Regions from separate parts of the Streptomyces sp. NPDC001157 genome, predicted to be linked through region 2. Evidence: riboswitches for the same ligand, from Rfam matches in the RefSeq annotation. Region 2 holds a riboswitch; each other region holds the start of a gene.
What was found. Region 2 has a riboswitch for cyclic di-AMP ahead of ACWDAG_RS11730 (NlpC/P60 family protein). Riboswitches for the same ligand answer to the same signal wherever they lie in the genome.

Region 1 (7,623 bases), on a different contig from region 2:
CGTTCGCCCACACCCGCCGCTCGATGCGCGCCCTGACCGAGCAGATGCTGGCCCGCGCGGAGGCCGACGGGACGACCCCGCGGGCGGCGGCGCACGCCATCGTCGCGGACCGGCTGCCGGTGATCGCGGAACGTTTCGGCTGGTACCGGTGAGGGCGGTCCGGCGTTCTGTGCGGGTCATCTCGCACGCCGACTGCGGGTATGTCGAAAGTGCTGCTGGAAGCCTGCGCCATCTGCCCCAGGATCGGGCGTAATTCGGTGGCATTCGGCGTGCGGATCAGAAAGGCTCGCGGCCATGGTCTCGGTACTGCAGAACGTGGCGATCGACTGTGCGGATGCCTACGAGCTGGCCCGGTTCTGGAGCAGTGTGACGGGCCGTCCGCTGCATCCGGAGGTCGGACCGGGTGACCCGGAGACTCAGGTGCTGCTGGCGGAGGGCCCGGTGTTGCACTTCAACCAGGTGCCCGAGGCCAAGACGATCAAGAACCGGATCCATCTGTGTCTGCGCCCCGAGACCTTCCGCGATCAGGAGGTGGACCGGCTGCTGGGCCTCGGTGCCACCTTCGTCGCCGATCACCGGAACCCCGATGGTTCGGGCTGGGCCGTCCTCGCTGATCCCGAAGGCAACGAATTCTGCGTTCTGCGCAGCGAGTCCGACCGGGCGGCCATGCATTCCTGACGCTCACGCGCCCGCCTTGGTCGGTTTCACACCGCGCCCCGTGTCGAACCCGCCGAGTGCCGACCTCGCCCGGCGCCGTCAGCGGTGACGGAATAGGGTGACCGCGTGGCGAGAGTGCGGTTGAGCGTGGCCGAGCGGCGCGAGGAGTTGCTGCGGGCCGCCATCGGGCAGATCGAGGCGCGGGGTGTGGCAGCGGTCAGGATCGCCGACGTGGCCTCGGCACTCGGCGTGAGCAACGCGCTGGTGCTGTACCACTTCTCCACGAAGGAGAAGCTGGTGGCCGCCGCGTTCACCTTCGCGGCCGAGGACGACCTCGCGCAGCTGCGCAAACTTCTCGGCCGCCGTACGACGGCGCTGCGGCGCTTGCGGTCGGCGGTGCGCTGGTACGCGCCGACGGGCCAGGCCAAGGGCTGGCGGCTGTGGATCGAGGGCTGGGCGGCGGCGCTGCGCGAGCCCGCGCTGCAGGAGGTCACGCGTGACCTCGACAAGCAGTGGAAGGCCGCGATCGCCGAGGTCATCGCGGAGGGCGTGGCTGCGGGCGAGTTCCGCTGCCCGGACCCGCACGGCGCGGCCCTGCGCCTGACCGCCCTGCTGGACGGGCTCGCCGTGCAGCTGACCTCGTACGCCGGTGCGGTGTCGCGGGCGCGGGCGCAGGAGTGGGTGGACGAGGCGCTGGCCCGGGAACTGGGGCTGGAGCGGGCGGCGTTGACGACTGCGGAGCGCTGAGAGCCTGTGTCTGTCCCGGCCGGGGTTCAGACACAGGCTCTCAGCCCCGCACTTGGCGGGGGCTCGTTTCCGACGGCTCTCAGGCCACCGAAGCGATCCGCATCTTGATGTCGTCCGGCGACAGCGCGCCCTTCGCCGTGACATGGTCCCCGGACGACTCGCCCCGCAGCCGGCGGCCGATCCACGGCACCAGGTACTCGCGCGCCCAGTGCACGTCGTCCCGTCGCACCTCGAGGGTGCCGCGCGGCGGGAGCGGCGGCCAGGGCTGGTCGGGGTCGGCCGGCACATCGAGGCCGAGGACCTGCCCGGCGCGGAGCGCCACACGCGTGTGCCCCTCGGGCGAGAGGTGGAGGCGGTCGCCGTCCCACGCCCTGCGGTCCTGGACGGTCTTCAGGGACCACAGGTCGAGCACGGGACAGCCGTACCGGTCGGCGATGGCCCGGACATGACCGTTGTAGGTGGCGATCTTGCCGCGCAGGTGCTTGAGCACGGGGACGCCTCGGGTGTCGAAGCCGGTGGTCACCATGACCGTGCCGGCGACTTCGGTGAGCCGGATGACCGCCCGCTCGAAACGCTCGGCGACCTCGTCGGGGTCGGTGCCGGGACGGATGATGTCGTTGCCGCCCGCACAGAAGGAGACCAGGTCCGGCGCCAGTTCGACGGCCTGCGGTACCTGGTCCTCCACGATCTGGTCGAGTAGTTTGCCGCGCACGGCGAGGTTGGTGTACCTGAAGTCGCCCTCGGGTCGCCGGTCCGCGAGAAGCACCGCGAACCGGTCGGCCCAGCCGACGAACGCCCCGTCGGGGCCGGGGTCGCCGACGCCCTCGGTGAAGCTGTCCCCCACCGCAACGTACGACCCGATCACTGATCTGCTGTCACTCTTCGAATCGTCTGCCACATCGACCATGATTCACCTTCGAATGTGACCTACGCGACCGTAGGAAAGGGTTGACGCGCGGTGAGATAAGCCACTTCTAAAGTGTTCACCAAGCTCGGAATAACCCTTCGACCAGGGATGTTGACGCGTCAGCAATGTTGCGGGGGAGCCGCGCGTTGTTCCACCAGCGGACCGTCGAGCCGTCGGAGACGATACGGACGCCCCGTGCAGCCCCGCCACAAGAACGCAATACGGCAAACACGAGCGCAGCCGGACACACCGAAGGCCGGACCCGGGGATCGAGGTCCGGCCTTCGGCAGCGTGTCAGGCAGGTGGTTCTCGGGGGACGTCAGCCGACGCCGACGCCCTTCGAGCGGAGGTAGGCGACCGGGTCCACGTCGGAGCCGTAGTCGGGCGTGGTGCGGATCTCGAAGTGCAGGTGCGGGCCCGTCACATTGCCGGTCGCGCCGGAGAGGCCGAGCTGCTGACCCGCGGTCACGGTCTGGCCGACCGAGACGGAGATCTGGGACATGTGGCCGTACTGGGCGTAGTGGCCGTCGGCGAGCCTGACGACGACCTGGTTGCCGTAGGCGCCGCCCCAGCCCGCGGAGACGACCGTGCCCGCGCCCACGGACTTGATGGAGGTGCCGGTCGGGACGACGAAGTCGACGCCGGTGTGGTAGCCGCTCGACCACATGCTGCCGGGCACGTGGTAGCCGGTGCCGACGGTGGCACCGAGCACCGGGAGGGTAAAGCCGGTAGGGGCGGAGTCCGAGGCCTTGGTGGCAGTCGTCCTGTCGGCGGACGAGGTCGCCTTCGGGGCGGACGAGGACGACTTGCTGGTGTCCGTCGCGGCCTTCCGGCCGATCGTCAGCTTCAGGCCCGGGTGGATCAGCGACGGGTCGTCACCGACGGCCCGGCGGTTGTCCGAGTAGAGCCTGTGCCAGCCACCGTGGACGTGCTGCTCGTCAGCGATCTTCGAGAGGTAGTCCCCGGCCCGCACCGAATAAGTCCGCACGCCCGCATTGCCGGCGGCACTCTTCTGAGCCGCCTTCTTCTCGGCGACCGGAAGGGACTGGACGGCCTTTTCCGAAACCGACTCGGAAACGGATTTGGTTGTGGCGGCATGGGCGCCGGTGGCCCCCATGAGCGGGAGAGCGAGTGCGGCGCCACCGGTTCCGGCGACGGCGATGGAGCGAGTGAAGCGCTGGGGCTTCGGGCGACGGTGCTTACCCTTCGCGGGCATGACGAATTCCTCTCCGGCGCCTGCGAGGTGAGCTGTCGGGTTCGGGCTGGAGATGCCCGGCCGCGCATGCGACGCGGCTTTACCCCTAGCCGTTCCGGAGACCGGAACAGGCGGTTGTACCTGTGGGTCCCCCGCTCCTGCCGTTCACGGGTGAGTTGTGCGGGCACCGGGCGGCGGCAGGATTGGGCGTCCGTCCGGATTGGTGGCGAACGTAAGCGACCAAGACGCAAAGGAACAAGTGACGGTTCCCCGTGAATGCGTTTCTATTGATCCCTTGAGAGAAAACCAGGTGACCCTGCGTGAATTCCGAGGTGATCGTCTCGGTCAAACGCCCTTGTAAAGCACGTGAATTACGTGGACATGACGCGCCACGCACTGTCACGGATATGACGCTCCTCACGCGCCTCCACTCCAGGATCCTCTATTCGGGGGCGAGTTGGAATGAAGAGGTAGAAGGAGCGCCAATCCGGACAGAAGACTCAGATGCGCCGCAGACGGAAAACTGCCGCATCGAGGTCGCCACGCAATCCGGTACGCAGTCCGTGATGCTGCAATACGGCACCGCTGTGGATTTCGCCCGTTTCGGGGCATTCATACGAGGCTGTCGGGTCGAGGCCCCGCAGTCGCAGCGCCGGTACGGGCTCGCCGTAGCTCTGCGCCTGGAGCCACGCGAGGACGACCGCCTCGTCCCCTCGCACGTACTGCACCGCACTCAGCCCGCCCCGCGGAGGCCGCAGCCGGTGGAGGTCCCCGTGCTGCACCAGCGGCCGGATCTCCTTGTAGAGCGCCACCCACTCGCCGGCCTCGGCGAGCTCCTCGTCGCTCCACCGAGTGAGGTCCCCACCGACCCCGAGTACGCCGGCCATGGAGCTCACGAACCGGAAGCGCAGCGAGCTGACCCGGCCATTGAGCTGGGTGTTCGGACTGTCGGTGACCCAGGCGGCCATCACTCGTGCAGGGTGGATCTGGCTGAAGCCGTGCTGGATGGCGAGCCGGTCGAGCGGATCGGTGTTGTCGGAGGTCCACACCTGGTCCGTACGGCTCATGATCCCGAGGTCGATCCGTCCGCCGCCGCCCGAGCAGGACTCGAAGACGACACCGGGGTGGGCCGCCCGCAGCCGGTCCAACAGGGCGTACAGTCCCCGGACATGATCGACCCAGAGGCGCTGCGGATAGGGCTCGCCGGGCCAGCCCGCGTCGGTGAAGCAGCGGTTGAAGTCCCACTTCACATAGTCGATGGGGGCACTGGAGAGGAGCGCGTCGAGCTGCTCCCAGAGGTATTCCTGGACGTCTTCCCGGGCCAGGTTCAGTACGAGCTGGTTGCGGAATTCCGTCCGCTTGCGTCCCGGCTGGAACTGCACCCAGTCGGGGTGGGCGCGGTAGAGCTCACTGTCCGGGTTGACCATCTCGGGCTCGACCCAGATGCCGAACTGCATGCCCAGGGCGTGCACATAGTCCGCGAGAGGCTTGAGGCCGTTCGGGAAGCGGTCCCGGTTGACCGTCCAGTCGCCGAGTCCCGCGCGGTCGCTGGTGCGCTTGCCGAACCAGCCGTCGTCGACCACGAACAGCTCGACGCCGATCGCCGCGGCCCGCCGTGCCAGGGTTCCCTGCTGCTCCTCGGAGATGTCGAACTCCGTGGCCTCCCAGGAGTTGAACAGCACCGGCCGGTCCTGGTCGGCGTCGGGGATGACGTAGGCGCGCTGGTAGGCGTGCCAGGCGCGGCTCGCACCGCCGAAGCCGCCGTCGCTCCACAGACCGGCGAAGACGGGGGTGGTGTACGACTCCCCCGCCTCCAGGCGCAGCAGCCCGGAGTCGTCGTAACCGGCGCCGCCGGTGATCTGCACGCGCGCGTCCGGGAGTTGCGCCACCGCGATCCGCCAGGAACCCGACCAGCCCAGAGCGCAGCCGTAGACCTCACCGCGTTCCTCCGTGGCGTCGGTGTCGAGGGCGACCCAGGGCAGGTGCTGGTGTCCGGTGTGGCCGCGGCGGCTGCCGATGATCTTCTCACCGTAGGTGAGAAGCGAGGCGGTCAGCCGGGACTCGGCGGCCCAGCGGCCGTGCAGCTGGGACAGCCGCCACTCCTCGCGCTCGGGCAGTGTCCAGGTCGCGGAGTCGGCCCGCAGCAGCTCCAGAGCGGGCCCCTCGTTGTCGAGGGTCACCCAGCGCTCCACGACGTCGTGCCGCATCCGGTAGTGCAGCGTGATCGCAAGCCCACCGTCCCGGAAGCCCAGCCGGAGGTGGTCGCCCTCCGACTCGTACCTCTCGAAGCGCCACTCGGTGCCGCGCCGCTCGTCGGTGCGCACGGACAGGGCGGGCCGCACGAAGCGGGGGCCGCCCTCCACCGGGTACTCCTCGTGTCCGTCGAGCGGGGACTCGAAGGGCCTGTAGTCCGGCAGCGGGCGGACGGCGAGTGCCTCGGCGTCGGCGAGCGCGATCCGGGGGCCCCAGTGCAGGTGCAGCAGCTCGTCGTCCTCGGTGAGATGGACGGCGTAACTGCTGGCCGGCCCCGAGAGGAGCCAGGTACGGCCGTTGTCTGCGATCTCCAGCATCAAGCCCTCACACATTCGAACAGGCGCGACCAATCACCAACATCATCAAGCCACGTGTGCCCTGGTCGCAACGCCTGTGGACAACTCATTGCCTCAGGAATCCATGTCGTATCGTCGGGAGGGTGCCCGTCGACGAGCCGCGCCGGACGGGCGGACTGGGAGGAGCCCCCGTGACGCAGCAGATCCCGTCGACCGAGCCCGAGCTTGCCGGAGTCCGCAACTTCCGTGATGTGGGCGGACTTCCGACCGTGGACGGACGGCGGGTGCGGTACGGGGTGCTGTTCCGCAGCGGCCACCTCGCGCACGCGACCGAGGAGGACGCCGAGTTCCTGGCCTCCTTGGGACTGCACACGATCTTCGACTTCCGCAACGCGGCGGACCAGAAGCTGGAAGGCCCGGACGTCGAGCTGCCGGGTGTGCGCAATGTGAACCTGCCGCTGACCGACCCGGCGGACGGCTCCGGGTTCTGGAAGATGGTCCGGGACGGCGAGATCGAGCAGCTGCGCGAGCTCCTCGGCGACGGCAAGGCGGCCAACCGAATGATCGTCTCCTACCGCACGATCATCAAGGAGCGCACCGCCGAGCACGCGCGCGTGCTGCGCTCGCTCGCCGACGACAGTGTGCCCGCCCTGATGCACTGCGCGGCGGGCAAGGACCGTGCGGGACTCTCCATAGCCGTGACCCTGCTCGCGCTGGGCGTCGAGCGCGAGGCGATCGTCGCGGACTACCTGGAGTCGAACGCCAAGCACCGCCGCTACAAGGTGCACCGCAGCAGCAGCTCCGCCTCGGCCTACTCCCCCGAGGTGATGGAGCTGCTCAGCCCTCTGTTCGAGGCGCGCGCCGAGTATCTGACGGCGGCTTTCGAGACGATCGAGGAGACGTGGGGCGACGTCGACACGTATCTGGAGCAGGGTCTGGCACTCACCCCGCAGCTCCGCGAGCTGCTGCGCGAGCGACTGCTCGACTGACCGCGCGCCCTACTTCGCGCCCACCGAGAACAGCAAGTAGATGAAGGCCGCGAAGAGGTGCCCCACCGCGATGTAGATGATCAGGCGCACCCACAGGGCGCGGGGGAACTTCTCCTCCATGTTGCTGTTGCTCATGGCATCTCTCCGGTGATCGGGCCCAGGCACAGCGTGGCCGTCGGGCTCTGCAGCAGGGTGTGAACGAACAGGAGCTCGACGCCGTCGGGATCCTGGGCGGCGATCCGGTGCGGGGTCAGCGAGTCGAAGTGGGCGCTGTCGCCGGGGGCGAGCCGGTGGGTGGTGTCCCCCAGGCGCAGCCGCAGCCGTCCCTTGAGGACGTACAGCCACTCCTCGCCGGGGTGCACCCGCACGATGTCGCCCTGTGAGCCGTGCGGCACATGGACGCGCAGGGCCTGCATGCCGCGGCCGGGCGCGCCGGCCTGCCAGTAGGTCCAGCCGCCGGCGGCGGTCGGTTCCATGTCGGCGGCGCGCACGACGGCGTCCCGGTCGGCGACCGTCTCGCCGAGCAGCTCCGAGACGGTCGTACTGTAGATACGGGCAAGGGCCAGCAGCATCGGCAGC
Region 2 (7,623 bases):
GTACGCGCCGAGGGCGGGCGGAGCGTAGAGGAGCAGGCTGAGCGCGGGCAGGAACAGCAGCCAGGCGATGCGGGGTGCGGTGGAGTGGTCGTGGCCGTGTGCGTGTACGTCGGCTTCGGGGGCCGTACGGTCCAGCGCCGCTCCTGCCAGGCCCAGCAGCAGGAGCAGCACCCCGGAGGCGATCAGCAGGGGGCGCAGGCCTTCCTTGACGTAGCGCAGACAGAGGTCGCTGAACAGGGCCGCGTGCAGCAGGCCCAGACCGGTCAGGACCAGTAGGAGGACTTGGGCGTGGCGCTTCACAGCAGTGCGCCTCCGATCAGGACGCCGGCGGCGACGGCCACCACCGTCGTGGCGGCGGAGAAGCGCAGGGCGAAGGAGCGGCCGAAGGTGCCCGCCTGAAGGGCGATCAGTTTCAGGTCGACCATCGGGCCGACCACCATGAAGACCAGTCGAGCGGTGGGCGAGAAGCCGGTGAGCGAGGCGGCGACGAACGCGTCGGCCTCCGAGCAGACGGCGAGCAGGACGGCGAGCGCGGCCAGGAAGAGCACCGACAGCCAGGGCGAGCCGGAGAAGGTGTCGAGGACCGAGCGCGGCACGGCCACGTTGAAGGTGGCCGCGGCCATGGCACCCAGCACCAGGAAGCCGCCGGCGTGCAGGAAGTCGTGCTGGAAGCCGAGACGGAACTCCCGCCTGCGGCTGTGTCCCGGCCGGTGGCCGGTGTGGCGGACGGCCGGTCGCAGCCACTCCTCGCGTCCCAGCCAGAGCCACAGCCAGCCCATCACGGCAGCGGTGACGAGAGAGGCCAGCAACCTGGCGGCGACCATGGCGGGGTTTCCCGGGAAGGCGACGGCCGTGGCGGTGAGCACGATCGGGTTGATCGCGGGGGCGGAGAGGAGGAAGGCGAACGCGGCGGACGGAGTGACACCGCGGCGGATCAGGCTGTTCGCCACCGGCACCGAGGCGCATTCGCACCCGGGCAGGACGACCCCCGCGACGCCGGCCACCGGGACGGCGAGTGCGGGCCTGCGGGGCAGGATCCGGGTGAACAGGTCGGCCGGTACGAACGCGTTGATCGCCCCCGACAGGACCGTGCCCAGGAGAAGGAAGGGCAGCGCCTGGACGGTGATGGCCAGACAGACCGTGCGCCAGGCCGCGACGGCGGGCTGGTTCAGCCATCCGACGCCGGTGAGGGAGAGGACCGCCACCGAGGCGGCGGCGGTGACGATGACGACGGGCAGGGGCCGTGCGGGGACGCGGCTCCCCGGCCGGCCGGCCGGGGCGACGAGCGCCACTTCCTTCGCCACATCAACCAGTTCATCCGTTTTATTCATATTTACTCCGGATGTCGGATTTCGTGGCGAAGATAAGCCAGGATCACTCCCCTCACGGTGCGCACACGCCGCCACGGGTGGATGAATGAACAGGACCGGCGGCGCTCAGCCCACCGCGACGTGATCGTCCGGGCACGGGTGCTCGGCCCCCGACCGCGCCGATTCCGCTCGGCCCGCCGGAAGGAGGGGCCGGGCGGACGTCTGCTTGCGGCCGCGTTCGGCGAACAGCGCCAGGACGATCGCGGTGGCGACCGCTATCAGGTGCTCACGGCCCGCCAGATTGGGTACGGCAATCGACTCCCACACCATCGACCCGCCGGTGAGGGCGAACACGATGGGTGCGCGCCGGACGACGGACAGATAGGTGAACAGACCCACGACGGCGGCGGAGGGTCCCGTGTCCAGCACCTGACCGATGCTCGGCGGCAGACCCAGCCCGCCCCAGCCCGGCCCGAGCGCGAGCATCACCCGCACCATGAGGGTGCCGGCGAGTGTGGTCGCGTACGAGATGGCGAGCGTTCTGGCCCGGCCGAGGGTCAGCTCGGCGAGGGCGAACGCGAGGAACAGGCTCGTGATCCCTCCCCACACGGGCAGGTCCAGGGCCGGGACGTACAGCGACACCGGCGTCCGCAGCAGGGCCAGCCACAACGGCAGGTCGCCCTTGACGCCGCCGAGCAGCCGCACCGCCACCGCACCGGCCGGCCGCTGCGCCAGCGCATGGAAGAAGACGACACCGAAGGCGGCCAGGAACGCCAGGAACAGTGCGCGCAGCCCACGACGTCTGAGTTGCCGCACCGGATCGACCACGATGCCCTGCCACTCGCCCCGCAGCGTGCGCCCGACGAACGCCGCCACCCGCCACAGTCCGCCGCGCGGCCGCTCGTATCCACGGTCGGCCGGATCGCCCCACGGTCCGTGAGCACGCAGCCGGTCCGAGGCGCCGCCTGCGCACCGCACCCCCTTGCGAAGCAAGACTCCCCGCCTCCCGTCCATCTCCCCACCGGATGGTCGGAACGGGGCGAGGCCGCCCCGAGGGCGGCTATGCCCCGCGGCGGGGTTTCCTGCGCTTGGCGCCCTTGGAGACGTCGGATCCGGCCCTCGGGTTGCGCCCCGTCGACTTCCCGGCCGTCTTCCCGGTCACCTTCCCCGCCGCGGGCTTGCGCCGGGCGCCGGCCGTGCCGCCGGTCCTGCCCCCTGCCGTGCCCTTGGTTTCCGGTGTCGACGCCTTGCGGCCGCGGGAGCTGTTGACCGTGCGGCCGCGGACGATGCCGATGAAGTCCTCGACCAGGTCCGTGGTCGCCCCCTCCGGCCACGCCAGCGCGACGCTCGACTCGGGGCCGTCCGCCAGCGGCCGGTAGGTGAGGTCCTTGCGGTGGTGCAGACGGGCCAGCGACTGGGGGACGATCAGGAGGCCGACCCCCGCCGCGACGAGTTCCACGGCGTCCTCGGTGGTGGCGGGGCGCTCGAAGGCGGGCTCGCCCGGCGGCCGGTCCCAGTCGAAGACGTCGTCGAGGGGGTGGAAGACGACCTCGTCCGCGAGGTCCGCGACGGTCACCTCGTCCGCCGCCGTGATCACGTGGTCCTTGGGGACGACGACGACCGTCGTCTCGGTGTAGAGGGGGATCGCGCTGAAGAACGTGCGGTCGACCGGCAGCCGTACGAGTCCCGCGTCGGCCTCGCCCCCGCGCAGCACGTCGGATGCCCCGGCGGCCGGTACGGCGAGGAGGTTCAGCGGGATGTCGGGCAGGCGCTCGTTCCAGATCCGCACCCACTTGGCGGGCGTCGCCCCCGGGACGTACGCAAGCCGGAACGTCTGGGATTCTTCCGAGCCTGTCACCAGGCCAGGCTACCGGCCGTGGTCGGAGGTCTCGAACACGCTCGATACCCTGGACGGCATGAAGTCGCACCAGAGCACCCAGACGATGAAGCCCGCGACCGCGGCGAAGAAGCTGGGTGTGTACCTCGATGCCACCCCCGCCGAGTTCCGGGAGGGTGTCGTCTCACGAGCCGAGCTCGACCGGCTCCAGGCCGAGCCGCCCGAGTGGCTGCGCGAGCTGCGGGCCAATGGTCCCCATCCCCGTCCGGTGGTCGCGGCGAAGCTGGGTGTCTCCATCGCGGGTCTTGCCCGCGGCGGGATCACCGAGGCGCTCACCACCGAGCAGATCGAGGCCCTGAAGCAGGAACAGCCCGAGTGGCTGCAGAAGGAGCGCGCCACCCAGGCGGAGGTCCGCAAGGAGGCGGCGCGCATCAAGAAGCGCGATGCCGAGCGTGAGGCTCGCAGCGAGGGCCCGCGGCCCTGACGCGGCCCGCTCGCGACGGACGGTTGCCGTTCGGATCCACTGTGTGCACAACACACGGATCTGACGGCACGTCACGACGAAGGTCACAAAAGCGTATCGGACATTCCGGCCTTCAACCTTCACACGAGCCGCACAAGTTGGCTAGCGTGGCGTCAGGCCGCACGAGTTCCTCCGGCGAACCCCGCCGGGACGCGCGGCCTCCGCCGAATCCGGTGCGCCCTGTGGCAGCCGGAACCGGGGACCCAACCGAACGACGGGGTGAATCGGCCCAACCGCCCGCCAGGGCAGCGGCCGTAGGGCATGCCTTCCGGAACCCACCGCCCGAACCCGACAGCTAACTCGGTAGGCGGAGTACGGAAGGAGTACGGCTCCCATGGCGCCGGATCGACCATCGCGCACCGCAGGCTTCGGCCTTCCTGGTATGCGCAATTCCGCTCTCGCGACCGCTGCCCTCACCTCGGTGGCCCTGTTCTCGCAGACCGCCGACGCCGCACCGACGACGGGCGACGAGGGCCCCAGCCGTGAAGCCGTCCGGCAGCGGGTGAGCAGCCTCTACGACCAGGCCGAGTCCGACACTGGCAACTTCAACTTCACCCGGGCCCAGTTGATGGGAGCGCGGCCGCCGGCGGCGCCGGCCCGCGACCGCGGCCGCTCGGACCCGGCACTCGACTCGGTGTCCCGGCGGTGGTTCGACGGAGCGCGTGCCTCCCTGGGTCCGACGGTTCCCGCGGTGCTGCCCACCGACCGCATGCCGGCCCGCCAGGCCGAGCCCCGGCCCGCGCGCCCGGCGGACAGCCGTGCCACCGCCCGTGAGCTGGAGGCGACCGTCCGGCCCGTGGCCGAGCTGCCCTCCGCGGAGCCCCGTCGGCCGGTGGCGGAGCTGACCGTCGGCCCCACGGCCGCGCTCCCCGCCGTTCCACAGCCCCGCCAGGAGGCCGCCCCCGCCCTGCCCGCGGCGGCCCCCGAGTCGAGGCAGTCCTCCCTGCGCAAGTTCAAGGAGCAGAACCAGCGCAAGATCGCTGCGGCCAGCGAGCTGCTGTACCGGTACACCGCCCGGCAGACCTCCGCGCCGCGCCCGGCCGCCCAGGCCCTGCCGGCCCAGCTCCCCTGGCAGGACCAGGCGGAACAGACCCGCCTGGCGACCGAGGAGGCATGGCGACTGCAGCAGCCGACGGTCCTCGACACGGGCATGCCCCCGGCCGGTGAGCAGCTCATGCAGCCGTCCGTGCTCGACACCGGCGTACCCGCGGTCGAGGAGTGGCGCATGCAGCCGTCCGTGCTCGACACGGGCGTGACCCCTGCCGGGGATTGGCGTACACAGCCCTCCACCCTCGACCCCGGCACCACCGCGGTCGAGGATTGGCGCACCCAGCCATCCGTGCTCGACACCGGCATACCCCAGGCCGGGGGATGGACCACGCAGCCGTCCGTCCTCGACACGGGCGCGCTCGCTGCCGGCACCTCCGTCATCACCAAGGCCGACAGGGCGATCGACTTCGCCCGTGCGCAGATCGGCAGGCCGTGTCTGTGGGGTGCGGTCGGGCCGGAGTCGTACGACAACGCCGGGCTCACCCAGGCCGCCTGGCGGGCCGCCGGGGTCACCCTGCCACGCACCACGTACGAGCAGGCGAGCGCAGGCACGGTGATTCCGCTGGCCGAGAGCCGCCCCGGAGACCTGATCTTCTTCAACGACAACTTCAGCCATGTCGGCCTGTGCACCGGCAACGGCCTGATGATTCACGCGCCCGGCCCGGGCGCGGTCATCCGCGAGGACCCGGTCCACTACGCCGGCGAAGCCGCAGTGCGTATCGCCGTACGTCCCGCGTGAGTTCAGGGACTCCGGTCGAGTCCTGCCACCAACAGTTCGATGAACTGCGAGGCCGCCGACGGAAGTCGGCGGCCTCCTCGTTGTTCGTCAAGGCACTCCGCTTGAGCCCTCCCATCTAGATTCATGACGTCAGTTCATGGATATGAAGCGAAGGTGCTCGTGGGTGATCGCCGGCGAAATCGCCGCCTCGCCGCCGCCCTCGCCGCCGCGGGGATCGCATCCGGGACGGCCGCCTGTGGCTCCGGTTCCGGGAGCGCCGGTTCCCGCGATGCGTGATCGCCTGGGAGCATCTGAAGCCCGCCGTCGAGCAGAACGCCGTGCAGGTGCTCCTCACCGACCACCACTACTGGGGCGGACTGCGTCGCACCCGTGAACTGGCCGCCGTCTGCGAGGCGTTCGGGCTGGCCCTGTCCATGCACTCCAACCCGCACCTGGGCATCAGCCTCGCCGCCATGGCCCAGGTGGCGGCGGCCATCCCCAATCTCGACCACTCCTGCGACACGCACTACCCGTGGAACGCGGCCGACGACTGGCGGTCCCGAGCGGACCGGGCCTGGGTGTGGAGCTGGATCACGACGCGCTCGACCGGCTGCACCGGCTGTACGTGGAGTCGGGGGTGCGCAGTCGCGACGACACCGGGTACATGCGGAGGATCCACCCGGAGTACGAGCTCAGGCTGGCTCGGTGATGAAGGATGGCCGGGTGAGCAACGAGAACACACGGCGGCCGGCCGGGAAGGTCGTGGTCGTCACCGGGGCCGCCCGGGGTCAGGGTGCCGCCGAGGCGGAGGCGCTGACCCGGGCCGGCGCCCGGGTGGTAGCCACCGACGTGCGGCCCGAGGGCGACTGCCGACAGCTCGACGTCAGCGGCGAGAGCGACTGGGCGGCGCTGGCAGCCGAGTTGAAGGAGTCGTACGGGGAGATCCACGGCCTGGTCAACAACGCGGGCATCATCCGGCGCGAGCGGCTGGGCGAGGTGCGCCCCGAGGATTTCACGCAGGTCCAGGCGGTGAACACGACCGGCCCGCTGCTCGGCATCCAGCACCTCGCCCCGCTGATGCCGCCCGGCTCGTCGATCGTCAACGTCGGCTCGTCCGCGGCACTCACCGGCTACTACCCGGTGGCGTACACGGTGAGCAAGTGGGCCCTGCGCGGGGTGTCGAAGATCGCCGCGATGGAGCTGGGGCCGTGGGGCATCCGCGTCAACACCGTCCACCCCGGCTATATCGAGACCGAGATGACGGCCGCAGCCACGCCCGCGTTCCGTGAGACGACCATCCGCGAGACCCCGCTCGGCCGCAGCGGAACCGTCGACGACATCGCACCGCTCGTGGTCTTCCTGTTGTCCGACGAGTCGTCGTTCATCACCGGGGCGGAGATTCCGGTGGACGGGGGCCTCACCGCGCACGGTGGCGTCAAGTCGATCTCCGATGCGATGCGTACGAGCCCGCCCGCGTCGGAGTGAGCCGTGCGGGGCCGCCGGTCCCCCGCGCCGGCGGCCCCGCACGGCGTGGGATCCCGGCGTCCTCCCCAGGCGCCGGGCTCCCCCGCTGCGGCTGCCGTAGCGCCGATGTGCTGGAGTGGATCCGAGAACGTCGTTGTTGTTCGAGGGTGCTCGCATGCAGTCTGGAGCAGTGGACGGCGTCGCCGGTATGGGTACAACTGCGTACGCGGCGGACGAGCGGAGAAGCACGTGGCACAGGTGCCGGGCGGGGCCCACGAACGCATGCTGTCGGTGGCCGTCGCCGCCCTCAACGAACGCGAGCCGGAGCAGCTGTGGCCGCTGCTGGCGAGCGCCCTGCCCGGCCTGTGCGGCGGCGAGACCCTGATCTACAAGCTCGACGACTGGAACGAGGCCGAGGGCACCGTCGGCATGCCGTCCGAGGTCGCCGTCGAGTTCGACGAGCTCGGGGACGAGGACCTGGGCCTGCTGCGCGCGGGCTTTCCGTTCGCGGACCACTACGCGGGCGGGCCCGACAGGACTCCCCTCACGGCACGGGAGGCGGCCGGCGCCGCATGGTCCGCGAGCCCGACCGCGCGGCTGATCGGCGACATCATGGACGCGGACCATGTGCTGGCCGTCCCTCTGCCCCAGACGACGACGCCGATCACCGGATGCATGATCTACCGCTCCGGCACGGACTTCACCGACGACCACGTCCGCA
Region 3 (7,623 bases), on a different contig from region 2:
CAATCCCCCCACTCCACTTCGGGAAGATTCCACGTGTCCAGTTCCACAGGCCGTCACCGTAAGCCCAAGCCCGCCGGCGTGGCGGTACGCCGTGCCCTCGTCGTCGCTGCGAGCGCGCCGGTCGCCACCGCCATGCTCCTCGGCCAGGGCTCCGCCTTCGCCGCCGATCAGCCGACGACCGCAACGGCCCCCGACCACATCGCCGACTCCGCGGACGAGCAGATAGCCAAGAACCTGGACACCCGCGTCCAGAACGCAGCCTTCACCAACTCGACGTTCAGCGGTCTCGTCATCGACGAGGCGAGCGGCAAGACGGTGTGGAACCACAACGGGGACACCGTGTTGATGCCGGCTTCCAACGCCAAGCTGGCCACCGCCACCGCCGCGCTGACCGTCCTCGGCCCGAACCACCGCTTCACTACCAGGGCCCTCTACAACGATGGCGTCGTCACGCTTGTGGGCGGCGGCGACCGGCTGCTGAGCACCGCCGACCTGACCTCCATGGCCGCCGACGTGGTCTCCCACCTGCAGTACGCCGGGGTGAAGTCGGTCCAGGTGCAGGTGGACGACAGCCTCTTCCCGGAGCCCGCCCTGGCCCAGGGCTGGGATCCGAGCTACTTCACCGATGTCATCCCGCCGGTGCGCGCGCTCTCGGTCGACGAGAACTTCACCCAGGACACCTCGCTCGACGCGGGCCAGGTCTTCGCCAAGCAGCTCACCGCCAACGGCCTGACCGTCACCGGCAGCATCACTCGCGGTACGGTCCACCCCGGCCAGGCCCTCCCGTTGGCCGTCCACCAGTCCCCGACGGTCGCTGACACCGTCCACCGGATGCTCAAGAAGAGCGACGCCCAGATCGCCGAGTCCCTGCTGCGGATGACCGCCCTGCACACGGGCCGCCCCGCCACCTTCGAGGCCGGCTCCGAGGTGGTCACCGAGGTGCTGCGGAACTACGGCATCTCGTTGGAGAATTTCAAGCTCTACGACGGCAGCGGGCTCTCCCGCGAGGACCGGATCTCCGCCGAGACCGTCGCCCAGATCCTGGAGACCGACGCCGACCCCCGAAACAGCATGATCCTGCAGCCCGTCATCGACGGCCTGCCGGTCGCGGGCGAGGCGGGCTCCACGCTCGACACCGCGCTGGACCGCTTCGACACACCGGACTCCAAGTGCGCCGTCGGCAAGGTGATGGCCAAAACCGGCACCCTGACCGGCGCGATAGCGCTGAGCGGGCTCACCCGGGGCTCCGACGGCCAGTGGAAGATCTTCTCCTTCATCGAGAACGGCTCCACCGCCAAGACGACCGACATCCGCCACGCAGAAGACGGCCTCGCCGCGACCGTCAACGGCTGCTGGGCCTGACCAAGGACATCCGACGGGCGGGCCCGAAAGGCCCGCCCGTTCTCCGTATCCCGTCGGCCTCTCGTGCCCCTCGGCCGACAGAGCTGTACAACGGGCACTGTGCCGTTCCCGCATTCTGCGCATTCTCTCTGCAGCCCGGTGTACAGAGCCGTAAAGGTCGCGCGGCGAGCCCGGCGGGCAGCGCGATCCGAAGCCCGGTGCGAGTACTCACTGTCTCGCGCCAATCCGGCAAATCGCACGGCAACTGCACCGGAGCCTCTTCAGCATCACGCAACTCGGTGATGCGTCCGCATCTAGCGTGTCTGTGACTGCCGTGACTCGCAGTGATAGTTGCCACTCGCGATGATGGTTGGCCAGTGCGGGGCGCCTTCGCCATGGGCCCCTGAGTCGAATCCACTTGATGCCACCGGGGTCGATGGCGCACTGTTCGAGTGACGTTGAACGAGGGACGCGAAAGGGAGTCGATCGCGCCTCTGGGTGGCGCGGTGACGCGGAACATTTCGGTGGTGGGGGTGTTGTGGCCGGGCGAATACCGAGGCGGGCGCGCCTGCTGGGCCTGGCCACGTTGTTCCTGGTGGGCTCCACGGTCGTGTTCCTGGGCCTTGAGGGTGGCGGTGGCATCCTGCTGCACGTCACGCAGAGCATCTGGCTGGCGCTGCTCGTGTATCCCGTGCTCTATCTCCTGGCGTTCCTTCTCCTCGCGCTGATGGTGCCGGACATGGAGGAGCTTGAGGGCTGGTCCAAGGGCTGGGGCGTCCTGGCGATGATCGTGGTGCCCATCGCTGCGGTGGTCGTGACGTACCAGACCTGCTCGGGCCTGGACGAGAGGGCGCTGCACGCCCGAGGCCGGCAGGAGCGGGCGACGGTGACCGACGTGTACTGAGTCGACCAGGGTGCCGATCCGCCATCTCACGTCGCGCAGTTGGCCGATCCGTCGGGACAGCCGTTGCCGGGCAAGGTGTCCGGGGACGGCCTGAAGACCGGCCAGACCGTCACCGTCACTGTCGATCCCCGGGGGGAGATCCCGGTGCTGCTGGGCACTCCTTCGACAGGTTCAGGGAACTTCCGGACCGCGGGCATCGCCGCGGGCGTCGAGATCCTGTTCCTTGCATGGGCGGCCTACCTGGGTGCCGCAGACCGGCTGGCCACGAAGACGACCGACAAGCCCACGCAGAGGCCCGACGACGTTCGGACATGACGTACCTGCGGCAACGGCCCCAAGGTTCCTCAGCTCCTGCCCGAGCCGCTGCCGAGAGCCGCAGTCGGCAACATTCGACCCGTGCCAGGCGGCGGCTCCACGCTCGCGACGAAGTCGGGGCTGCAGTGGCCGACCGTCTCTGAGCGAACTGGCCGACCGTCATTGAACACACCCTGCTCACCGGCGGTCTTGTTGCTGTCCGTGGCCACCTGTCGTTGGACGTCACGACTGCATGGCGACCCGTCCAAGTGCGTGGCCGAGAACGGCCGTCCGCGACCGGCGCCGGGCTTTGCAAGAGGAGACACTGCGTGATCCCGCATGGCGCAGGCGACCACGCCGAGCAACATCCCGCCAGGCATACGTGACCAGGTGCGATGTTCGAGGTCCGGCACGGCCCGGACCACTTCCGGCAGCGACGGCAGTCGCCCGGACGGGCACAACTCCTCAAGAGCGAGGCCGTATTGATCGGCGAGTTGGCGCGGCGCGTGCAGGATGGAATACGGGCGCTGCCCTCACGATCATGGGGGTCACTGGCGCAGGATCGATGGACCGGATCACGCCGGCCCCCCGTTATGTTTTCCGCGGTCCTGCAAGAGGACCGCTGGCCTGCGCGCTCGGCATGACTCGTTCCCCCGCACCCAGGGCTGGGCCGACTTGGGCACTGGCTCAGCAGCACGCGGGCGCAGTGAGTACGACATCGCTGCCGGCTCGCGCCGGGCAGGGTGGCGCCGATCGCGTCGACCAGGCCCATGTGCGCGTCAGAGATGACCAGTTGGACGCCGGACAGGCCGCGGGCGATCAGGGAGCGTAGGAAGGCCGGCCAGCCTGCGCCGTCATCGGCGGTGGCCACGTCCAGGCCGAGGATCTCGCGGTGTCCGTCCGTGTTGACGCCCACCGCGATGAGCGCGTGGACGTTGATGATGCGGCCGCCCTCACGGACCTTCTGGGGCAGGGCATCGACCGGGGCGAACGCGTAGGGGCCGGCATCCAGAGGGCGGTTTTCGACAGCTGGGTGACGCCCAGGGACTCGGCGAGCTTCTCGACTCGGCGGGTGAAGACGCCCAGCAGGCAGGCGGTGGCGACCACCGAGATGAGGGCCTGTTCGGCCCGCCGGCGCCGCTCCAGCAGCCAGTGCGGGAAGTAACTCCCCGACCTGAGCTTGGGGATGGCGACACTGCCCATGGCCACGAGCGAATGAGCGCCACCCGCTACGAGACGACCGCAACCATCCACCCGACCGGACTTCACATCACAGGCATTTTCCCCTGGTCCGCCCGGCCAGCCAAACGAAAGTTCGTAGAGAAAGTTGTGAGAGATCCGCCCTCGGCGAACAGCGAAAACCGCCTCCGACCTGGGCATTTGGCTTGATCACCAGAATCCGCCCCCATCGCAACGTCATGTACGTCCTGTACATTTTTTACAGACGCAGAAGGAGGGGTACCGATGACCCGACCGTCCGCCCGTTACGTCCTGCCCGAGTTCACCGAGCGCACGAGCTCCGGCACCAAGACGATGGATCCGTACTCCAAGCTGCTGGAGGAGCGGATCGTCTTTCTCGGGACGCCGATCGACGACACCTCGGCGAACGATGTGATGGCCCAGTTCATGCACCTCGAGTACCAGGCTCCGGACCAGGACATCTCGCTCTACATCAACTCCCCCGGCGGCTCGTTCACCGCGATGTCGGCGATCTACGACACGATGCAATACGTCGGCTGCGACGTGGAGACGATCTGCCTGGGGCAGGCCGGCTCGTCCGCCGCGGTGCTGCTGGGGGCGGGCACGCCGGGCAAGCGGTTCGCGCTGCCGGGTGCCCGCGTGGTGATCCATCAGCCGCTCCTGGCCGAGCCCATCGAGGGACAGACCAGCGATCTGGCCATCCAGGCCGAGGAGTTGGGCCGGATGCGGGCCCGGCTGGAGGAGATGCTCGTGCGGCACACGGGACGCAGCCCGGAGCAAGTCAGCGCGGACATCGAACGGGACAAGATCCTCAATGCCCAGGAAGCCGTGGATTACGGCCTGGTGGACCGGATCGTCCCGAGCCGCAAGTCCACCCTCGCCCCGCCCACCGGGCGGTGAGCGGCCGGTGCTCCCACCCGAACTTCCGCCGCTGCCCGCCCTCACTCGCGCCGAGGGCGAGTTGATCGACCGTTACCTCGACGTGGTCGACCTGCTCGGCCGCATCAACCCGGCGCAGCACGGCGACACCTATCGCGGACTGCGGGCCGCGCAGGCGCTGGTGAGCAAGGCGGCCCAGCTGCGCGACGCCCTGGCGCTGATGCACCAGCGGGGCGAGACCGAACTGCACGCTCCGACGCTGGGGCGCGCTCTGCGGGTGCTCGACGGGGAGCGGCGCACCGCCCGGGTCACGGTGCCCCCGCAGTCCGACAGTTGACGCACGTACGACCGGTCCGGGCCCTCCGCCCTGTCGGCGGAGCGTCCGGACCGGAGTTGAAACGGACCAGATGAGGTACCCCCATTCGGCGTAGTCGCGGCTCCTTTTTCGCGACCGTCAGGGTTGCGCAACGCGCCTGCCCGAAGAGCGGAATATCGTGCTCCGGTGCTGGTCCGAGCCTCCTCGGACCCCCCAACACTCCCTCGAACACAGGGGTGTCCACCCGAACGGGTGAGTGGTGAGTAACGACACAAACCCCCGGTTCCATTGGGATTTTCGGACTTGTATGGGTGAAGATCCCTGTCTGACGACAAGCCCCCGCCGCAGCGGCGGGGCGATCCGTGCGGACGCCGAGTCCTGCCGCCGCCCGGATGACCGGTCGACAGGAGTGGATCGGCAGGAGTGGAGGACCCAAGCTAGACGGGTCGCCGGAACGGTCACGCCATGACCGGGTCGAGCAGCCCTTGGGGTGAAGCCGCAGCAGCGGCCGGGCAACTTCGCCAGCCCGAATCCGACAGGTCATCCTTCACAGGCGGCTGACGAAGGGTTGCGCATGACTGCGCTCAATCGTGTCCCGTCGCTGATGGTCCGGGCCGGTACGGCCTCGGCTCTCACCCTCGCCGCCGTGGGCGGCTCCATCGTGGTCCCGGGTGTCGCCTCCGACGCCTCGGCGGCCCCCTTGGCGACGAAGGCACTCGAGATCGCGGCTTCCAAAAAGGGTTCCCCGTACAAGTGGGGCGCCACGGGACCGCGCCGGTTCGACTGCTCAGGGCTCACGCTGTACTCGTTCAAGAAGGCGGGCAAAAGTCTGCCCCGTACGGCGGCCCAGCAGTACAACAAGACCCGGCACATCTCCGCGAAGAGCCGGAAGGCCGGAGACCTTGTGTTCTTCCACTCGGGCTCCAACGTCTACCACGTCGGCATCTACGCCGGGAAGGGGAAGATCTGGCACGCCCCGAAGACCGGGGACGTCGTAAAGCTGCAGAAGATCTGGACCTCCAGCGTCTGGTACGGCCGGGTCAGCTGACTCTCCCGCGGGGGCGACGGCGACCTTGCCATGCCGTCGCCCCCGCGGGGCCTGACACGGCATCACAGCCCCGGCACCGCTGGGTATCGACGGCAAACGCGCCCCGGGCGCTGTCGCGCGGCACGGTTGAGCGACTACGGCTCCTGCTGCCCCGCCGCCGTCATGGGCTGGGCCGGTACCGTCCACGGGAGTTCGATGGTGACCGTCTTGCCGCCCTCGCGGGTGGGGCGGACATGCAGTCGGCCACCGCATTCGGCGGCCAGCCAGCGAATGATCACCATGCCCCGGCCGTTGTCCTGCTGCACGGCGGCGGGCAGGCGCTTCGGGAACCGCGGGTGGCTGTCGGTGACACCGATGCGGAGCTGCTCGTCACGGTGGAGGTCGATGTCCACCGTGAAGGTGGGCGACTGACCGAAGGTGTGCTGTACGGCGTTGGTGGCGAGTTCGGAGACGATGAGGCGGATGGTCTCGGCGGCTTCCGTGTCCGCCGGCAGCCCCCACTCGGCCAGCGTGCCGACCACGAAGCCGCGGGCCGCGGAGACCGAGGCGGGATCGCTCGGCAGAGTGACGGATGCTTCCAAATGGTCTGCCATGGCGCGGTCGTCCCTTTCCCACGGGACCGGAGTCCGACACGGAGCGGATGGTTCGAGTACGGTCCCGGACTGGTGCTTCGTCGCCAGACTGCCATTACCGCGCCCGTCACGGGTGGCGATCCACCAAGATATGCATATATCTGTCGCTCAAAGCGGTGAACTCTGCGACGAGAGACCGTATTTGGGTGGCACGGAAGGAGTAAGGAGAAGCGCATGCAACACGGTCCCGCGGTGCGCCGCCGGAAACTGGGCGCCGAACTGCGTGCGTTACGCACGAGCGCGGGGCTCACCAGTGGTGAGGCCGCCCGGCTCGTGGGCTGGCACCAGTCGAAGGTGAGCCGGATCGAGACCGGCGCCAGCGGGGTGAAACCGGCCGATGTGCGGTTACTCCTGGACGCCTACGCCGTGGCGGACGCCCAACTCCGTGAGTTGCTGCTGGTGTTGGCGGGCTCCGACGAGGGAGGCGGCCGACATCACTGGTGGCACGCCTATCGCGGGGTACTACCGCCGACCTACCGCGATTTCATCAGTCTGGAATCCCAGGCGAGCGCGATGAGCACGCTGGAGACGTCTGTCGTGCCCGGCCTTCTGCAGACGCCCGCATACGCACGCGCGGTGACCCGGGCAGCGGTCGGCGGACTGGACGACGAACGGCTCGACGCCCTGGTCGAGGTACGGCTGGCCAGGCAGGACGTGCTGCGTTCGGATCCGCCGCTGGAGCTGAGCGCGGTACTGGACGAGGCGGTGCTGCGCCGGGAGATCGGCGGCCCCGGCGTCATGGAGCAGCAGCTCGAACGACTCCTGGAGGCGGCGCGTCTGCCTCAAGTACGGCTTCAGGTACTGCCGTTCGCTGCCGGGGCACATGTCGGTGTCACCGGCCCTTTCGTAATCTTCTCATTTTCGAGCACTTCCGATCTGGATGTGGTTGTTCTCGACCACTTGACGAGTAGCCTCTACCTCGAACGGAAAGAAGACCTCCGGGCCTATACCGAGGCCTTCAACGCCCTTCAGATCCACGCCCTTTCGCCCGAGGACTCGTTGGATTACA
Region 4 (7,623 bases), on a different contig from region 2:
TCTCGCGCTGCGCGAGTGCGTCGATCATCGCCTCCGCGCGGTCGCCGATGCCGCGCTTGGGGACGTTGAGGATGCGGCGCAGCGGCACCGAGTCCTCGGGGTTGGCCAGCACCCGGAGGTAGGCCAGGACGTCCCGGACCTCCTTGCGCTCGTAGAAGCGGACGCCGCCGACGACCTTGTAGGGCAGACCGACCCGGATGAAGACCTCTTCGAAGACACGGGACTGGGCGTTGGTGCGATAGAAGACGGCGACGTCCCCGGCCTTCGTCTCGCCGGCGTCCGTGAGACGGTCTATCTCGTCGGCGATGAACTGGGCCTCGTCGTGCTCCGTGTCGGCGACGTAGCCGGTGATGCGCGCGCCCGCGCCCGCATTCGTCCACAGGTTCTTGGGGCGGCGGGACTCGTTGCGCTCGATGACCGCGTTCGCCGCGCTCAGAATGGTCTGCGTGGAGCGGTAGTTCTGCTCCAGCAGGATCGTCGTCGCGTTCGGGTAGTCCTCCTCGAACTGGAGGATGTTCCGGATCGTCGCACCGCGGAAGGCGTAGATCGACTGGTCGGCGTCGCCCACGACGCACAGTTCGGCGGGCTGGAGGTCGTACTCGTTCGGCGGTACGTCCTCGTCGTGCGCGCCGGTGCCGACGAGCTCCCGTACGAGCGCGTACTGGGCGTGGTTGGTGTCCTGGTACTCGTCGACCAGGACGTGCCGGAAGCGACGGCGGTAGTGCTCGGCGACGTCCGGGAAGGCGCGCAACAGGTTGACCGTCGTCATGATCAGGTCGTCGAAGTCGAGGGCGTTCGCCTCGCGCAGCCGCGACTGGTACATGGCGTAGGCCTGGGCGAGGGTCTTCTCGAAGCCGTCGGCGGCCTGGGCGGCGAAGTCCTCCTCGTCGATCAGCTCGTTCTTCAGGTTGCTGATCTTGGCGCTGAAGGACTTCGGCGGGTAGCGCTTGGGGTCGAGGTCCAGGTCTCGGCAGACCAGGGCCATCAGGCGCTTGCTGTCGGCCGCGTCGTAGATCGAGAAGGAGGAGGTGAAGCCGAGCTTCTTCGACTCCCTCCGCAGGATGCGCACGCACGCGCTGTGGAAGGTCATCACCCACATCGCGTTCGCGCGCGGGCCGACGAGCTGCTCGACGCGCTCCTTCATCTCGCCCGCGGCCTTGTTGGTGAAGGTGATCGCGAGGACCTGGCCCGGATGCACGTTCCGCTCGCCCAGGAGGTAGGCGATGCGGTGGGTGAGCACGCGGGTCTTGCCGGAGCCTGCGCCGGCCACGATGAGCAGGGGGGTGCCGGAGTGGACGACGGCGGCGCGCTGGTTCTCGTTCAGCCCGTCCAGGAGCGCGGCCGGGTCGATCGCCGGGCGGGGGGCGCCGTTGCGGTAGTAGGCCTCCCGGTCCGGGGGCACGTCGAACTTCCCGCCGAACAGATCGTCCGGAACCGGCTCCGGTCCGTGATCGTCCTCGGGCGGCGGCGGAGGGTCCTCCTCGTGCCCGCGGGGGGCCTGGAGGTTCGCCAGGAAGCTGTCGTCAAAGAGGCTGCTCATCGCTCTCCGAGTCTAGGGTGCCCCACTGACAGCCCGCCGCCGCCCTGAGAACATCGCGGGAATCCGCGGGCTCCCCGGGCCTCCCCGGCCTTAGAACCCCTGAATCTTCAGAACCCCCGAATCATCCAGAGCCGGCCACCCCTGTCGTCCGCTCTCCCTCCGAGAACGTGCCGTCACAGTCCGCAATCACCCAGGTCGAGAGGTAGAGGTTCACGCCCCAGGGGCTCCCCCGAGGACAGCCCCTCATGGACTACCACCCCCGAGCAGCAACCAGGTGGAAGCGGGCGGACGCCATCACTCCGGTTGAAATGCGCCCACGTCGCAGCAGATCCATCCGGATTGACGACTGCGCGCGGCTCCCTGACCAAAGGTCACGAAAACGTATCGGGCATATCGAACATCAACCTTCACAGAGGCCACACGAGTTGGCTACCGTTCCGGCAGGCCGCACGACCCCCACCGGCGAACGTCGCCGGGCCGCGCTGCCTCCGCCGAGTCCGGGGCGCCGCCGCGCATCCGGAGCCGGGGACCCACACCGACCTTGGGGTGAATCGGTCCTCCTCCCTTTCGGGGTACGGACCGTAGGGCAACCCTTCCGAACCACCCGCCCGAACCCGACAGCTAACTCGGTAGGCGGAACATGGAAGGAGTCGCCTCCCTTGGCGTCGCACCGCAAGTCGCGCCCCGCGGGTACACGCGTAGCAGGCATACGCACCCCCGCCCTCGCCACGGCCGCCCTCACCTCGGTGGCCCTGCTGTCCCAGTCGGCGAACGCCGCCCCCGCCGCCGACGGCAACCCCAGCCTCGAAGAAGTCGAGAAGAAGGTCGACGACCTCTACCGCCAGGCGGAGTCGGCCACCGAGAAGTACAACGCGGCCAAAGAGAAGACCACGAAGCAGCGCAAGAACGTCGACACCCTCCTCGACGACGTCGCCAAGCGCACGCAGAAGCTCAACGCGGAGCGGGAGCAGCTCGGTTCCTTCGCCGCGGCCCAGTACCGGACGGGCGCCGCCGCCCCCGACACGGCGACCTTCCTGCTCGCGGACTCCCCGCAGGACTACTTCGACCAGACGCAGCTGATGGGGCGGCTGACCTCACGTCAGAAGAGCGCGGTCGACGACTACTTCACCGAGCAGTCCGCGACGATGACGAAGCGCCAGGAGGCGTCCAAGAGCCTTCAGACGCTCACCGAGACGCAGAGCGACCTGCAGACCGCCAAGTCCACGGTGCAGAAGAAGCTCTCCGACGCGCGCGAACTGCTGTCGAAGCTGACCGCCGAGGAGAAGGCGCGGCTCGCGGCGATCCAGAAGCAGAAGGAGGAGGAGGCCGCGCGCAAGGCCGCTGAGCTGGCGAAACAGCAGGCGGCGGCGGAGAAGGCCAAGGAAGAGGCCGCGGCCCAGGACAGCGGCTCCTCCTCGGGCTCGGGATCCACCTCCACCAGCGACTCCTCGTACGCCACCAAGGCCGAGAAGGCGCTCGCCTTCGCCCGTGCGCAGATCGGCAAGCCGTATGTCTGGGGCGCCACCGGCCCCGGCTCCTACGACTGCTCCGGCCTCACCCAGGCCGCCTGGAAGGCCGCGGGCGTCGACCTCCCGCGCACCACCTACGACCAGGTGAACGCCGGCACCACGGTCTCCCTCACCGACGCGCAGCCCGGCGACCTGATCTTCTTCTACGACGACATCAGCCACGTCGGCATCTACATCGGCAACGGCATGATGATCCACGCCCCGAAGCCCGGCGCGTACGTCCGCGAGGAGTCGATCTACTACGGCGGCGCATCGATCATCCACAGCGTGGTGCGGCCGGCCTGAGGCACCGGAGAGCAGTGCACGCGCGCGTGCGGGGCAGTTTGCGAGGCACGCGCGCGTGGCCCGTCCCCAACCCGCGCGGCACTCCCTAGCATCGGCCCCATGTCCGTCCCGACCTTCCTCCGCGCCTGGTGGGCGCAGCGTTCGCCGGCGGCCGGGGCCGCCGTGCTGGCGACCGGCATCGTGTCGGTCGGGCTGCATCTGACGGGGTACGAGGCGCTGTCGCGGGTCGTCCTGGGCCTGGCCTGTGTCGCCTGGGCGGTGCTTGCGGCGGGCTTCGGCGTCCGTCTGGTGCGGGAACCGGAGAGGTGGCGGGCGGAGGCGGGGACGCCGGGGGCGCTGACCGCCGTGGCGGCGACCGCCGTGCTCGGGACCCGGTTCTCGGCCCTCGGGCGGCAGACCCTCGCCGAGGCCCTGCTCGCGCTGGCGGCCGTGCTGTGGCCATTGCTGCTGGTGCAGGTCGCACGGCACTGGCGGCGTCGTATGCCGGGCGGGGTGTTCCTGTGCTGCGTGGCCACTCAGGGACTCGCGGTGCTCGGCGCCACGCTCGCCGGAGCCCAGGCGACGGCATGGCTCGCCCGTGCGGCACTCGTGCTGTTCTGGCTCGGGCTCGTCCTCTACGGCTGCGCGCTGGCCCTCTTCGATCTGCGACAGGTGACGGAAGGGCTGGGCGACCAGTGGGTGGCGGGCGGCGCGCTCGCCATCTCGGCCCTCGCCGGATCGGAGCTCGTCGCGGCGGACAGCGCGCGCCTGTACCTCTGGAACGACGACGACCGCGGCGTCCTGCGCGCCGTCACCCTGGCGCTGCTCGTGCTCGACCTGGCCTGGTACGCCGTACTGCTCGTCGCCGAGGCGGTGCGGCCGCGGCGCGGCTACGACGTGCGGCGCTGGGCGACCGTTTTCCCGCTGGGGATGACGGCTGCGGCCGTGCTGTCCGTCGCCGCCGCCCTCGACGCCCCGCGACTCGAAGGGCCCGGGGAGGTACTGCTGTGGATCGCGGTGGCGGCCTGGCTGGCCGTCGCCGCGGGCGCCGTGGCCGCGGCCCGCGCCGGCATCAGGTCCAGAGCACCGCGATGAAGACGTTCGCCGTGGTGAGCAGGCCCACCAGTCCGAACAGGCTCTTGTCGATCTTCTCGTCGTCCCGCTTCACATAGACCAGGCCGAGGATCACGATCAGCAGGGCCAGCTTCACGCCGATCTTGATGTTGTTGACGTGATGGTCGTCGGCCTGGTTGAGGCCGACCAGGATCGCGCCGGTGACCAGCATCGTCAGCGCGCCGTGCAGCATCGCCGGGACGAAGCGGGCCTCTCCGCGGCCCATCGCCTTCATCTGGGTGAGGAAGCCGCCGAGGAGCGCGGCGATGCCGATGATGTGCAGGCCGACGAAGAGATGGATGAGTACGTCCATGGGGCCGGAGCTTAGACAGGGGCCCATGGGGCGCCCGACACCGACCCGTCCTTCACAGGTGGCCCCTGCATATATGCGGCCCGTAGCACTCCGCCACCCACCCGTGTTCCGGAACGGCCACATCGGTCAGCGCCCTGCGTGAAGTCGACGGCGCGAGTCCTGGATCACGCCCGCATACGGTCACTCGGCGATCCGCCCGGGGCACTTCCGCACATCGCGTTACCGAGCCGACACAGACAGGTTTAGCGTCCTCCACCAGGTGACCGGCTCCCCACCGCCGCCCGGGCCAGGGGCGGCAGTCGGCCACCACCGCCGAGAAGGTCCGGCGGCGGCCCGCTCCCCCTGTGCAGGCCGCCGCCGGACGCGTAAACCGCCCCGGAACGGGTGGTCGTACGAAAGGACGGGCAGTCCACGTGGCAGCGCACCGCAGGCCCAGTCGGCGCTCGTTCAACGGCAGTTCGGCCCGGACGGCGTTCACGATCGCCGTGGCGGGCGCTGCGACCGCGACGGGCTTCGACGGGACCGGGCACGCCGAGCCGGACCTGACGCCGACGCAGGTCAGGGCCGAGGTGGACAAGCTGTACCAGGAGGCTGAGGCCGCCACCGAGAAGTACGACGGGGCGAAGGAGCAGGCGGATGCCGCCGAGCGGCGGCTGTCGACACTGCGGGACGAGGCGGCGCGCAAGACGGACAGACTCAACTCGGCGCGGGACGAGCTGGGTTCGATGGCCGCGGCGCAGTACCGGGACGGCGGTCTCGACCCGGCCCTGCAACTCGCGCTGTCGGACGACCCGGACCGCTATCTCGAGGGCGCCGAGTTCGTCGACCGGGCGGGCACCCGGCAGGCGGCGGCCGTGGCGGACGTACGGGAACAGCTGCGGGAGATCGAGCAGTTGCGCGGGGCCGCTCGCATCGAGCTGGCCGGACTCAGGTCGCGGCAGGCGGAGCTGAAGCAGGACGAGAAGACGATCACCGGGAAGCTGGATACGGCGCGGCGGCTGGTGGCCCGGCTGTCGGCCGCGGAGCGCGCTCGGCTCGGGGACGGCACCGACCGCGCCTCACGTTCCGCGGCGGGTGGCCGGGACGGCCTCGCGTCCCTCGGCTCCGCGACCGCCGAGGCGCCCGACTCGCGTGCCGCGGCGGCCCTCTCGTATGCGTACTCCAAGCTGGGCAGCCCGTATGTGTGGGGGGCGACCGGCCCGGACGCGTTCGACTGCTCGGGCCTCGTCCAGGCCGCCTACCGCTCCGCGGGCATCTCCCTGCCCCGCACGACCTACGCCCAGATCGGCGCCGGACGCCGCGTCTCCCGCGCCGAACTTGCCCCGGGCGACCTGGTGTTCTTCTACTCCGGCATCAGCCACGTCGGCATCTACGTCGGCAACGGCATGATGATCCACGCCCCGAACCCGTCGGCGCCGGTGCGGATCGCGCCGATCGACGAGATGCCGTTCGCGGGGGCCACGCGGGTGGTGTGAGCTGCGGGCAGACGCTCTCAGACCAGCCGCCGCGCCGTCGCCCACCGGGTCAGCTCGTGCCGGTTCGACAGCTGCAGCTTCCGCAGGACCGCCGAGACATGGGACTCGACCGTCTTCACGGAGATGAACAGCTGCTTGGCGATCTCCTTGTACGCATACCCCCGGGCGATCAGACGCAGCACCTCCCGCTCACGCTGGGTGAGACGGTCGAGGTCCTCGTCGACCGGTGGGGCGTCGGTGGAGGCGAAGGCGTCGAGGACGAAGCCGGCCAGGCGCGGCGAGAAGACGGCGTCGCCCTCCTGCACACGGAAGATGGAGTTGACGAGGTCCGTGCCGGTGATCGTCTTGGTGACGTAGCCGCGCGCGCCTCCCCGGATCACGCCGATCACGTCCTCCGCCGCGTCCGACACGGACAGCGCGAGGAATCGGACCGGCTGCTCGGCGTCGGCCATCAACGCGGCGCAGCGGCGCAGGACTTCGACGCCGCCACCACCCGGGAGATGGACGTCGAGGAGAACCACCTCGGGACGGGTCGCGGTGATGACCGTGACCGCCTGGTCGACGTCGGCGGCCTCACCGACGACCTCGACTCCGGTCTGCTCGGTCTGGCCGATCTCGGCCTGGACGCCCGTACGGAACATACGGTGGTCGTCGACGAGGACCACACGCACGTGCCGCTCGCCCGCGCCACCGCCGGCCGTCGGCTCCACAGGCTCCGCGTTCGCCTCGGTCGGGTCGCTCATCACGTCTTCTCCGCCCTCTCCATCTCCAGCTCGACCTCCGTGCCGCCGTCCGGCACCGCGCGCAGCCGCGCCGTACCGCCGTGGCGCTCCATGCGGCCGATGATCGATTCTCTGACGCCCATGCGGTCGGCGGGTATCGAGTCCAGGTCGAAGCCGGGGCCACGGTCCCGGACCGACACGAAGACGGTCCTTCCCTCGACTTCGGCGTAGACCTGTACGGCGCCGCCCTCGCCACCGTACTTGGCGGCGTTCACCATCGCCTCGCGCGCGGCCTGCATCTGCGCGGAGATCCTCTCGTCGAGCGGGCAGTCGCCGACGATGACGACCTCTATGGGGACGCCGTGCTTGTCCTCCACCTCCGCGGCGTTGCGCCGCACCGCGTCGGCCAGGTCGGTGGGTTCGTCGGCCTCGTCCTTGCCGGTGCCCTCCGGCTTGTAGAGCCAGGTGCGCAGGTCGCGCTCCTGGGCGCGAGCGAGGCGGCGCACCTCGTTCGCGTTCTCCGCGTTGCGCTGGATCAGGGTCAGGGTGTGCAGCACGGAGTCGTGGACATGGGCGGCGACCTCGGCGCGCTCCTGCGCACGGATGCGCATCAGGCGCTCCTCGGAGAGGTCCTGGGTCATGCGGACGAGGTAGGGCCCCGCGAGGA

Region 1: linked by a shared signal. The riboswitch ahead of ACWDAG_RS01220 (M23 family metallopeptidase) and the one ahead of ACWDAG_RS11730 (NlpC/P60 family protein) in region 2 are both predicted to bind cyclic di-AMP.
Region 3: linked by a shared signal. The riboswitch ahead of ACWDAG_RS29510 (C40 family peptidase) and the one ahead of ACWDAG_RS11730 (NlpC/P60 family protein) in region 2 are both predicted to bind cyclic di-AMP.
Region 4: linked by a shared signal. The riboswitch ahead of ACWDAG_RS25555 (NlpC/P60 family protein) and the one ahead of ACWDAG_RS11730 (NlpC/P60 family protein) in region 2 are both predicted to bind cyclic di-AMP.

The regions. Positions count from the first base shown of each region.
Region 1 covers NZ_JBSFJW010000001.1:279,072-286,694, forward strand. The annotation lists gene ACWDAG_RS01200 (Glu/Leu/Phe/Val dehydrogenase dimerization domain-containing protein) at 1-152, shown strand, start outside; gene ACWDAG_RS01205 (VOC family protein) at 295-678, shown strand; gene ACWDAG_RS01210 (TetR/AcrR family transcriptional regulator) at 784-1,404, shown strand; gene ACWDAG_RS01215 (SGNH/GDSL hydrolase family protein) at 1,484-2,269, opposite strand; gene ACWDAG_RS01220 (M23 family metallopeptidase) at 2,631-3,527, opposite strand; cyclic di-AMP (ydaO/yuaA leader) riboswitch at 3,532-3,690, opposite strand; gene ACWDAG_RS01225 (alpha-galactosidase) at 4,007-6,076, opposite strand; gene ACWDAG_RS01230 (tyrosine-protein phosphatase) at 6,247-7,044, shown strand; gene ACWDAG_RS01235 (DUF6126 family protein) at 7,054-7,179, opposite strand; gene ACWDAG_RS01240 (helix-turn-helix domain-containing protein) at 7,176-7,623, opposite strand, start outside.
Region 2 covers NZ_JBSFJW010000005.1:261,980-269,602, forward strand. The annotation lists gene ACWDAG_RS11705 (TIGR03943 family putative permease subunit) at 1-300, opposite strand, end outside; gene ACWDAG_RS11710 (permease) at 297-1,331, opposite strand; gene ACWDAG_RS11715 (hypothetical protein) at 1,437-2,303, opposite strand; gene ACWDAG_RS11720 (LysR family substrate-binding domain-containing protein) at 2,371-3,168, opposite strand; gene ACWDAG_RS11725 (DUF5997 family protein) at 3,227-3,631, shown strand; cyclic di-AMP (ydaO/yuaA leader) riboswitch at 3,823-3,996, shown strand; gene ACWDAG_RS11730 (NlpC/P60 family protein) at 4,053-5,459, shown strand; partial or broken gene ACWDAG_RS11735 (enolase C-terminal domain-like protein) at 5,729-6,147, shown strand; gene ACWDAG_RS11740 (SDR family NAD(P)-dependent oxidoreductase) at 6,162-6,923, shown strand; gene ACWDAG_RS11745 (LuxR C-terminal-related transcriptional regulator) at 7,152-7,623, shown strand, end outside.
Region 3 covers NZ_JBSFJW010000020.1:98,712-106,334, forward strand. The annotation lists gene dacB (D-alanyl-D-alanine carboxypeptidase/D-alanyl-D-alanine endopeptidase) at 34-1,362, shown strand; gene ACWDAG_RS29485 (hypothetical protein) at 1,880-2,245, shown strand; gene ACWDAG_RS29490 (hypothetical protein) at 2,285-2,560, shown strand; partial or broken gene ACWDAG_RS29495 (transposase) at 3,193-3,733, opposite strand; gene ACWDAG_RS29500 (ATP-dependent Clp protease proteolytic subunit) at 4,004-4,639, shown strand; gene ACWDAG_RS29505 (hypothetical protein) at 4,647-4,955, shown strand; cyclic di-AMP (ydaO/yuaA leader) riboswitch at 5,372-5,505, shown strand; gene ACWDAG_RS29510 (C40 family peptidase) at 5,509-5,982, shown strand; gene ACWDAG_RS29515 (ATP-binding protein) at 6,117-6,575, opposite strand; gene ACWDAG_RS29520 (helix-turn-helix domain-containing protein) at 6,789-7,623, shown strand, end outside.
Region 4 covers NZ_JBSFJW010000015.1:127,087-134,709, forward strand. The annotation lists gene pcrA (DNA helicase PcrA) at 1-1,540, opposite strand, end outside; cyclic di-AMP (ydaO/yuaA leader) riboswitch at 2,020-2,191, shown strand; gene ACWDAG_RS25555 (NlpC/P60 family protein) at 2,200-3,354, shown strand; gene ACWDAG_RS25560 (tellurite resistance/C4-dicarboxylate transporter family protein) at 3,454-4,428, shown strand; gene ACWDAG_RS25565 (hypothetical protein) at 4,406-4,759, opposite strand; gene ACWDAG_RS25570 (NlpC/P60 family protein) at 5,173-6,234, shown strand; gene ACWDAG_RS25575 (LuxR C-terminal-related transcriptional regulator) at 6,252-6,977, opposite strand; gene ACWDAG_RS25580 (ATP-binding protein) at 6,977-7,623, opposite strand, start outside.